Regions from separate parts of the Leclercia sp. AS011 genome, predicted to be linked through region 2. Evidence: predicted binding sites of a transcription regulator. Region 2 holds the regulator's gene; each other region holds the start of a gene.
The links. The regulator CRP, encoded in region 2, controls carbon source genes, mostly activating them, when cyclic AMP is high. The targets are predictions, from matches to a motif close to ATGTGANNNNNNTCACAT.
Positions count from the first base shown of each region.

Region 1: WFO70_RS14975 (acetyl-CoA C-acetyltransferase) is a predicted target of CRP. The motif match lies at 1,432-1,449, and genes of this name have one in related genera.
Region 3: epd (erythrose-4-phosphate dehydrogenase) is a predicted target of CRP. The motif match lies at 1,351-1,368, and genes of this name have one in related genera.

Region 1 is NZ_JBBCMA010000003.1:75,039-78,320, reverse strand. It holds gene WFO70_RS14975 (acetyl-CoA C-acetyltransferase) at 180-1,358, opposite strand; gene WFO70_RS14970 (M20 aminoacylase family protein) at 1,584-2,762, shown strand; gene WFO70_RS14965 (ABC transporter substrate-binding protein) at 2,777-3,282, shown strand, end outside.
Region 2 is NZ_JBBCMA010000007.1:181,822-185,103, forward strand. It holds gene WFO70_RS20580 (YccS/YhfK family putative transporter) at 1-1,412, opposite strand, end outside; gene crp (cAMP-activated global transcriptional regulator CRP) at 1,469-2,101, opposite strand; gene WFO70_RS20590 (OsmC family protein) at 2,411-2,815, shown strand; gene WFO70_RS20595 (phosphoribulokinase) at 2,857-3,282, opposite strand, start outside.
Region 3 is NZ_JBBCMA010000003.1:28,275-31,556, forward strand. It holds gene tkt (transketolase) at 1-1,206, shown strand, start outside; gene epd (erythrose-4-phosphate dehydrogenase) at 1,563-2,582, shown strand; gene pgk (phosphoglycerate kinase) at 2,632-3,282, shown strand, end outside.

The DNA.
Region 1 (3,282 bases), on a different contig from region 2:
TTAAGGGGAATTTAACGGATCGGGATCACACTAAAATGTTATTAGCGCTTCAGGGAAGGCGATAAATATTTCGGGGAGGTTTGAGGATTTACTTACAAGCGTAAAAATATGACAAAGCTCACAAACAAATAAGCCTCCGGGTAGGGAGGCCTGTGTTGGTTGATATATATCAACGCGAATTATCTTTCTATAGCTAACGCCACACCCTGTCCGCCGCCAATGCACAGCGTAGCCAGCCCTTTGCGGGCATCGCGTTTGACCATCTCATGCACCAGCGAAACCAGAATACGGCAGCCTGAGGCCCCAATGGGGTGGCCCAGCGCGATTGCTCCGCCGTTGACGTTGACCCGGCGCTCATCCCACTCCAGCATTTTGCCCACCGACAGCGCCTGGGCGGCAAAGGCTTCATTCACTTCGATCAGATCGACATCCGCCAGCTGCCACCCTGCCCGCTCCAGGCAGCGGCGCGTGGCATGCACCGGGGCGATCCCCATCAGGGCAGGATCCACGCCGACGCTGGCAAAGGCTTTGATGCGCGCCAGCACCGGCAGATTCAGGGCTTCGGCTTTGCTCTCGCTCATCATCATGACCGCGGCAGCGCCGTCGTTAATGGAGGAGGCATTCCCGGCGGTCACCGAGCCGGTGAGTTCAAAGGTCGGATTGAGCAACGCCAGCCCTTCGGCGCTGGCGTCGGTGCGCGGCTGCTCATCGGTATCCACCAGCAGAGGTTCACCGTTCTGCTTCTGCGCGTTGACCGGGACAATCTCATCCCGGAAGCGGCCTGCGTCGATGGCAGCCCGGGCTTTATGCTGCGAGCTAAGGGCGTAAGCGTCCTGCCGCTCACGGGAGATTCCGTATTCCCGGGCCAGATTTTCCGCCGTGACGCCCATATGGTAATCGTTGAACGCATCCCACAGCCCGTCATGCACCAGGCTGTCGATAAGCTGGCTGTTTCCCAGCTGGGCACCCGTGCGGCTGTCGGTCAGAACGTGCGGCGCGCGGCTCATGTTCTCCTGCCCACCGGCGATCACCACGTCGGCTTCCCCGCACTGGATCGCCTGGGTTGCCAGGTGCAGCGCCTTGAGGCCGGAGCCACAGACGTCGTTGATGGTAATGGCCGAGACGGTGTTGGGTAAGCCCCCTTTCAGCGCCGCCTGGCGGGCAGGGTTTTGCCCCGCTCCGGCGGTCAGCACCTGACCGAGGATCACCTCATCAACCTCGTGGGCCTCAATGCCACTGCGCTCCACCAGCGCGCGGACCACCACGCTGCCCAGATCTACCGCCGAGTGGCGTGAGAGCGCTCCCTGGAAACAGCCGATTGCTGTGCGCAACGCACCCACTATCACGACGTCTTTCATCTCAACCTCTGTGCAAAATGACACCGCTCATCGTATAGGATTGTTATCAACCAATGATGTAATTGTTTAAAAAAAGTGAGTTTTATCACAAAGGATCGTGCGCGGAATCTGCATGTATTCACGTAACTTATAATTTTCACGGTAATTATTAGATAACGCGTTTGCATTATGACGGCGCGGCGATAAGTTAGGAGTGGCAAACACGCGTTTACACTGGAGTAACAAATGTCCGACTGTATCATTCCAGAAATAAAAGAATCAGAAGAAGAAATCATCGCTATCCGCCGTCATCTCCATGCCAATCCCGAATTAAGCCTCGAAGAGTTTAATACCAGCAACCTGGTGGCTCGCCAGCTGGAAGGCTGGGGTTATCAGGTCACGCGCGAAATCGGCAAAACCGGCGTGGTCGGCACCATCAAAAAAGGCCAGGGTAGCAAATCCATCGGCCTGCGCGCCGATATGGATGCCTTACCCATCTTTGAAGCCACCGATTTACCCTGGGCCAGCACCGTTCCGGGCAAAATGCACGCCTGCGGTCACGACGGCCACACGGCAATTTTGCTGGCCGCGGCGAAATATATTGCCTCCGATGCCTGCCAGTTTAACGGCACCGTGCACCTTATTTTCCAGCCTGCCGAAGAGGCGATTGGCGGCGCGGATTTAATGATTAAAGACGGGTTGTTTGACCGCTTCCCCTGCGACCGTATTTTTGCCCTGCACAATATGCCTTATCTGCCGACCGGTAAGTTTGGCTTCTATGAAGGCAACTTTATGGCCTCCGCCGATACCGTCAAAGTCACCCTGAAAGGGTACGGCGGACATGGCGCGCACCCGGAGCGCACCGTGGATCCGATTGTGACCGGGGCCGCGCTGATCATGTCCCTGCAGAGCATTGTGGCGCGTAACGTGCCGCCGGGTGAAACCGCCGTGGTGACAGTCGGGACCTTCCAGGCGGGTATCGCCTCCAACGTCATCCCGGACAGCGCGGTGATGGAGCTGACGGTTCGTTCGATGAAGCCGGAGATCCGCGACCTGCTGATCCGCCGCATTCAGGAGCTTACCGAGTTCACCGCCCGCAGCTACGGGGCCACCAGCGAAGTGGAGATCTACGACTCCTACCCGGTGCTGGTCAACGATGCGGAGCAGACCGCCTTCGCCCGCCAGCTGGCCGTCGAATTCTTTGGCGAGGATGCAGTGCTGGACAGCGTCTCCCCGTCCAACGGCAGTGAAGATTTCGCCTTTATGCTCCAGCAACGTCCGGGGAGTTATTTCCTGCTCGGTAATGGCGAGAAAGGGGAAAAAGGCGGCTGCATGGTGCATAACCCCGGCTACGACTTCAATGACGAAATCATTACCACCGGGGCCTCCTTCTTTGCCCGTTTGGTTGAAAACTATTGCCGTTAAGACAGGGATATAACATGAAAAAATACCTTTTACCGCTGGTAGCGCTGCTGGCGACATCCTCTGCCTTTGCAGCAGAGACCAAAGAGCTGCGTTTCGGCGTGGATCCGACCTTTGCCCCCTTTGAATCAAAAAACCCGCAGGGCGAGGTGGTCGGGTTTGATATCGACCTGGGCAATGCCCTCTGCCAGCAACTGCAGGCGAAATGCGTCTGGGTTGAAAGTAACTTCGACGGCATCATTCCGTCCCTGAAGGCGCGAAAATTTGATGCCATCCTCTCCGGGATGTATATCACCGAGAAGCGTAAAGAGCAGATTGCCTTCAGCGACAAGATCTACAGCGGCCCGGCTTTCCTGGTGGCACGTAAAAACAGCCTCACCGGCAACAGCGTGGATCAGCTGAAAGGGAAAACCATCGGCGTTGAGCAGGGTTCCGCCCAGGAAACCTATGCCAATGAGCAGTGGCGCGGCAAGGGCGTTAACGTGGTGGCCTATCAGGGTGCCGATCAGGTGATCCGCGACCT
Region 2 (3,282 bases):
GTATACACCGCCGTAACCGTAAAGCCCACCGTCGCCCAGCCGTAGCTCTTGCGAATGATCAGGTAGCTCACCAGGGTTACCATCAGCATGCCGGCAAGGGTGTACCCCTCCGGGACGTGGAAGTGCAGAGTGACACCGGCGATAATCAGTCCCGCCAGGGTCCCGGCCGCCCGGTGGAGAATTCGCACCCGCGTCGCGCTGTAGCCGTTTTGCGTCACCAGCAGCACGGTCATTAAGATCCAGTAGGGTTTTGGCAGGTGCAGCGCCACGCCCATCAGGCTGGCGATACTCAGCATCACGCTGATGCGCGCCGCGTTACGCAGGGCGGCAGATTTTAGCGACAGGTAGCTTCTCAGGGCGGGGAGCAGCGGCAGCCGTTTCTGTTTGTCAGCCATCAGGTCGCGCGGATAGAGCGGACGCTGCGTGCGCAGCACGCGGGCAATCCGGCTGAAGTGCCAGGCGCAAAACTGCCCCACCGGGTTATCAGGGTGCTGACGGGCGATTTTCTCCAGCGCGCCAAGCTGCTTGTCCATAGAGAAACGGGTGGGGTAGCGATGATAGAGAATGTCGTCGGCCAGCACCCGCAGACGGGCCGCAACGGTCTGCGCGTTCCAGCGGATCACCGCTTCGGCGTGGCTGCGCTCCACCAGCTTTTGCACCTCCTTCGGGTGATGCAGGCTGACGGAGATGTGCTCCTGCAGATCCAGCCCCACCTGGAAGGTGCGCAGCAGGCGTTTGTATTCATGATTTCTGTTGGCCGCCAGCATATGCAGCTGCTGATAGCAGAGGCTGATCAGGTCCACCACCTTCTGCTGGCGGGCCAGCAGCGGCGGCAACGATTTTTCAGGATCGGTGTGCTGCGTCAGCAGGGTGTATTTGGCTTCGCAATACTCTGCCAGCTGTTGATAGAGCACGCTCAGCGACTCTCGCAACGGCTGTTCGCGCCACATCCAGAACCAGAACCAGTTAAACAGCCCGTACCAGAGGGTGCCCAGCGTATAGAGGAGTAGCGGCTCCCAGACCGGCATGTTCCCCGCCAGACTCAGGGTAAAGATAGCCGCAATCAGCGAGGCGGGCAGCAGCCGGGCATGCAGGGCGCTGATCTCAGCCGTGACCCCCAGCGTCATCGCCAGCACGGTCAGAATGAGGGGCAGCGGAATATCCCGGGCCAGCAACAGCTGCACGGCCAGGCTACAGCCGGCGAACAGGCAGCCGCCAATGGTCAGGCGTTTAAAAAAGCGTTTATGCGGGGTGTCCAGACCGGCAATGTTGCAGCAGGCAGGAACGAGAGAAAAGAGCAGACCTTGTTGCAGATGACCGAAGATCAAACCCACAGCCACGGGGAGACACAACACCAGGGTTTGCCGCAGTGCGTAGTTAACTTCCGGGTGATAAATGAGCCTGCGCCACATGGGGATAGAGACAAAAACGGCGTGTCATCCTGCGATGCCACGCCGTTTTAGCGGAATTAACGTGTTCCGTAAACCACGATGGTTTTACCGTGGGCAGAAATCAGGTTTTGATCTTCCAGCATTTTCAGGATACGACCCACTGTCTCACGAGAACATCCGACGATCTGACCAATTTCCTGACGGGTAATTTTAATTTGCATACCGTCCGGGTGGGTCATGGCGTCTGGCTGTTTCGCCAGGTTCAGCAGGGTCTGAGCGATGCGGCCCGTTACGTCGAGGAAGGCGAGGTTACCCACTTTCTCGGACGTGACCTGCAGACGGCGAGCCATCTGCGAAGAGAGGCGCATCAGGATGTCCGGGTTGACCTGGATCAGCTGGCGGAATTTCTTATAAGAGATCTCAGCCACTTCACAGGCAGTTTTAGCACGAACCCAGGCGCTACGCTCCTGACCTTCTTCAAACAGGCCCAGTTCGCCGATGAAATCTCCCTGATTCAGGTAAGAGAGGATCATCTCTTTACCTTCTTCATCTTTGATCAGCACTGCCACTGAGCCTTTGACGATGTAATACAACGTTTCCGCTTTTTCACCCTGGTGAATCAGCGTGCTCTTCGATGGGTACTTATGAATATGGCAATGAGACAAGAACCATTCGAGAGTCGGGTCTGTTTGCGGTTTGCCAAGCACCATGCGCTGTTATCCTCTGTTATAAGCTGTCTCCAGAGTCTGGCTCTGTACCTGTACTCTGGGGTTACAATCGAATTCTTTCCCCTGCCTGGGGACTGGCTGTCACAATAATTAGCAGCCTGTAATGTGTGATGTCCTCTGCATACATGTGCAACGTCAATGTATTACTGTAGCATCTCGACTGTTTTAGCATAGCTTTTGCCGCCTGTCTCCTGGTGTCTCGCTTCAGCTTGATGCAGGTCGACTTCCGTTGTCAGAATTGTTACTGACGCGTAATCTGTCAGGAAAAATGCACTCCTGGAGTTAATACAAATGCAAGCACGTGTGAAATGGGTTGAAGGGTTAACGTTCCTCGGTGAGTCGGCTTCCGGGCACCAGATTTTGATGGATGGCAACTCCGGTGACAAAGCGCCAAGTCCGATGGAAGTGGTCCTGATGGCGGCAGGCGGATGCAGCGCGATCGACGTGGTGTCGATCCTGCAAAAAGGGCGTCATGATGTGACTGACTGCGAAGTAAAACTGACCTCAGAGCGTCGTGAAGAGGCACCGCGCCTGTTCACCCATATCAATCTTCACTTCGTGGTGACCGGTAAAGAGCTGAAAGACGCGGCGGTATCCCGTGCGGTGGATCTCTCAGCCGAGAAGTACTGCTCCGTGGCGCTGATGCTGGAGAAAGCGGTCAAGATTACCCACTCGTATGAAGTGATCGGGGCGTAATCCCATTGCCCGGTAGGCGTAGCGCCACCGGGCAAAAATCCTCAATCGATCTTCTTGCCTTCCATCAACCGCTGCACCAGCGGCGTCATGATTAACTCCATCGCCAGCCCCATCTTCCCGCCCGGGACCACCAGCGTATTGATGTGCGAAATAAACGAACCCTGCAGCATCGCCAGCAGCCAGGGGTAATCGATATTGTCCAGATTGCGGAAATGGATCACCACGAAGCTCTCGTCCAGCGACGGGATGCCTTTGGCAGCAAAGGGGTTAGAGGTATCCACGGTCGGGACGCGCTGGAAGTTAATGTGGGTGCGGGAAAACTGCGGCGTCAGGAAGTTGATGTAATCCTCCATCGAGCGCACCACGGAGTCCATCACCGCCTCGCGGGAGTGGCCGCGTTCGCTGGTATCCCGCGTCAGCTTCTGGATCCACTCCAGGTTCACAATAGGGACTACACCTACCAGCAG
Region 3 (3,282 bases), on a different contig from region 2:
GCACCACTGGGTGACGCAGAGATCGCGCTGACCCGCGAACAGCTGGGCTGGAAACACGCCGCGTTTGAGATCCCATCTGAGATCTACGCGCAGTGGGATGCCAAAGAAGCCGGTCAGGCGAAAGAAGCGGCCTGGAACGAGAAGTTCGCTGCCTACGCTAAAGCCTTCCCACAGGAAGCGGCTGAATACACCCGTCGTATGAAAGGTGACATGCCGTCTGACTTCGACGCGAAAGCAAACGAGTTCATCGCTAAACTGCAGGCGAACCCGTCCAAAATCGCCAGCCGTAAAGCGTCCCAGAATGCCATTGAAGCCTTCGGTCCACTGCTGCCAGAATTCCTGGGCGGCTCCGCTGACCTGGCGCCTTCTAACCTGACTATCTGGTCTGGTTCTAAAGCGATCAACGAAGATGCTGCCGGTAACTACATCCATTACGGTGTCCGTGAATTCGGTATGACCGCGATCGCCAACGGTATCGCCCTGCACGGTGGTTTCCTGCCGTACACCTCCACCTTCCTGATGTTTGTGGAATATGCCCGTAACGCGGTGCGTATGGCTGCGCTGATGAAACAGCGTCAGGTGATGGTTTATACCCACGACTCCATCGGTCTGGGCGAAGATGGCCCGACTCACCAGCCGGTTGAGCAGGTCGCTTCCCTGCGTGTCACCCCGAACATGTCCACATGGCGTCCATGTGACCAGGTTGAATCCGCGGTAGCGTGGAAGTACGGCGTTGAGCGTCAGGACGGCCCGACCGCACTGATCCTCTCCCGTCAGAACCTGGCCCAGCAGGATCGTACCGAAGAACAGCTGGCGAACATCGCTCGCGGTGGCTACGTGCTGAAAGATTGCGACGGTCAGCCGCAGGTGATCTTCATCGCGACCGGTTCTGAAGTTGAACTGGCCGTTGCGGCCTGGGATCAGCTGGCAGGCGAAGGCGTGAAAGCCCGCGTGGTTTCCATGCCGTCTACCGATGCCTTCGACAAGCAGGACGCGGCTTACCGTGAATCCGTGCTGCCGAAAGCCGTTTCTTCCCGTGTGGCAATCGAAGCGGGTATCGCTGACTACTGGTTCAAATACGTGGGCCTGAACGGCGCTATCGTCGGCATGACCACCTTCGGTGAGTCTGCTCCGGCTGAGCAGCTGTTCGAAGAGTTCGGCTTCACCGTTGAGAACGTGGTCGCAAAAGCGAAAGAACTGCTGTAATTGCTGTTTTGCCCGGTGGCGCTACGCTTACCGGGCCTACAAATGGCACGAAAGTAGGCCGGGTAAGCGCTAGCGCGCCACCCGGCTTTTTTGTATCTACTATTCCTTCTTCATGTAACTTCCCTGTAAATTATTCCAGCAGAAATGTGACGCAAGTCATATAGCTGGCTTATTGGTCTGGACAGACATTCCCTTTATTCCACGTTTCGCTTATTCTGGCTGAAGCGTTTCAGTCGATTAAACGTTCGACAAATGACCAATCAGTTGGAGTTTGTGACAGGCAAGGATTCCCCTCAGAGCGTTGCTGGATTACTCTGTCAGCCACCTCGAATCAGGGAAAGCTTTGCAGGAGACTTATGACCGTACGCGTAGCGATTAATGGTTTCGGTCGCATCGGACGTAACGTGGTTCGTGCTTTATATGAATCCGGGCGTCGGGCGGAAATGACCGTGGTGGCCATCAATGAACTGGCGGATGCCGCAGGCATGGCGCATTTATTGAAGTATGACACCAGCCATGGGCGCTTTGCCTGGGACGTTCGTCAGGAGAGAGAGCAGCTGTTCGTCGGTGATGACGTGATTCGTGTCCTGCACGAGCAGACGATCGACGCCTTACCCTGGCGTGAGCTGGGGGTGGATGTGGTGCTTGACTGCACCGGTGTCTACGGCAATCGCGAACACGGTGAAGCCCATCTGGCGGCTGGCGCGAAGAAAGTGCTCTTCTCACATCCCGGCAGTAACGATCTCGATGCCACGGTGGTTTATGGCGTTAACCATCATGAGCTGCAAGCGGAACACCGCATCGTCTCCAATGCCTCCTGCACCACCAACTGTATTATTCCGGTCATCAAACTGCTGGACGATGCCTACGGCATTGAATCGGGCACAGTGACCACGATTCACTCCGCCATGCACGATCAGCAGGTCATTGACGCATATCACCCGGATCTGCGACGCACTCGCGCAGCGAGTCAGTCCATAATCCCGGTGGATACCAAACTGGCGGCTGGAATTACCCGAATTTTCCCCCAGTTTGAAGATCGTTTTGAAGCCATCGCCGTGCGTGTTCCTACGATTAACGTGACGGCGATCGACCTCAGCGTAACCGTGAAAAAACCGGTAAAAGCCTGTGAGGTCAACCTGTTGCTGCAAAAAGCGGCACAGCAAGCATTTCATGGTATAGTTGACTATACGGAATTACCGTTGGTCTCAGTAGATTTTAACCACGATCCGCATAGCGCCATTGTTGATGGCACCCAAACGCGCGTGAGTGGAGCACATCTGATCAAAACGCTGGTCTGGTGTGATAACGAATGGGGCTTTGCTAACAGGATGCTCGACACCACGTTAGCCATGGCCGCACAAGGTTTCAGGTAAGGCGCGTATTGCGTCTGCAAAACTTTAAGAATCAACGAGAGGATTCACCATGTCTGTAATTAAGATGACCGATCTGGATCTGGCAGGTAAACGCGTTTTCATCCGTGCGGATCTGAACGTACCGGTTAAAGATGGGAAAGTGACCAGCGACGCGCGTATCCGTGCATCACTGCCAACCATCGAACTGGCACTGAAGCAGGGTGCGAAAGTGATGGTAACCTCCCACCTGGGTCGTCCGACCGAAGGCGAGTACAACGAAGAGTTCTCTCTGCTGCCGGTTGTTAATTACCTGAAAGACAAACTGTCCAGCCCGGTACGTCTGGTTAAAGACTACCTGGACGGCGTTGAAGTGGCTGCAGGTGAACTGGTTGTTCTGGAAAACGTTCGCTTCAACAAAGGCGAGAAGAAAGACGACGAAGCGCTGTCCAAAAAATACGCTGCCCTGTGCGACGTGTTCGTTATGGATGCTTTCGGTACTGCTCACCGTGCGCAGGCGTCTACCCACGGTATCGGTAAATTTGCTGACGTCGCTTGTGCCGGTCCACTGCTGGCAGACGAACTGGAAGCGCTGGGCAAAGCCCTGAAAGAACCAGCTCGTCCGATGGTTGCTATCGTTGGCGGTTCTAAAGTTTCTACCAAACTGACCGTTCTGGACTCTCTGTCCAAAATCGCTGACCAGCTGATTGTGGGTGGCGGTATC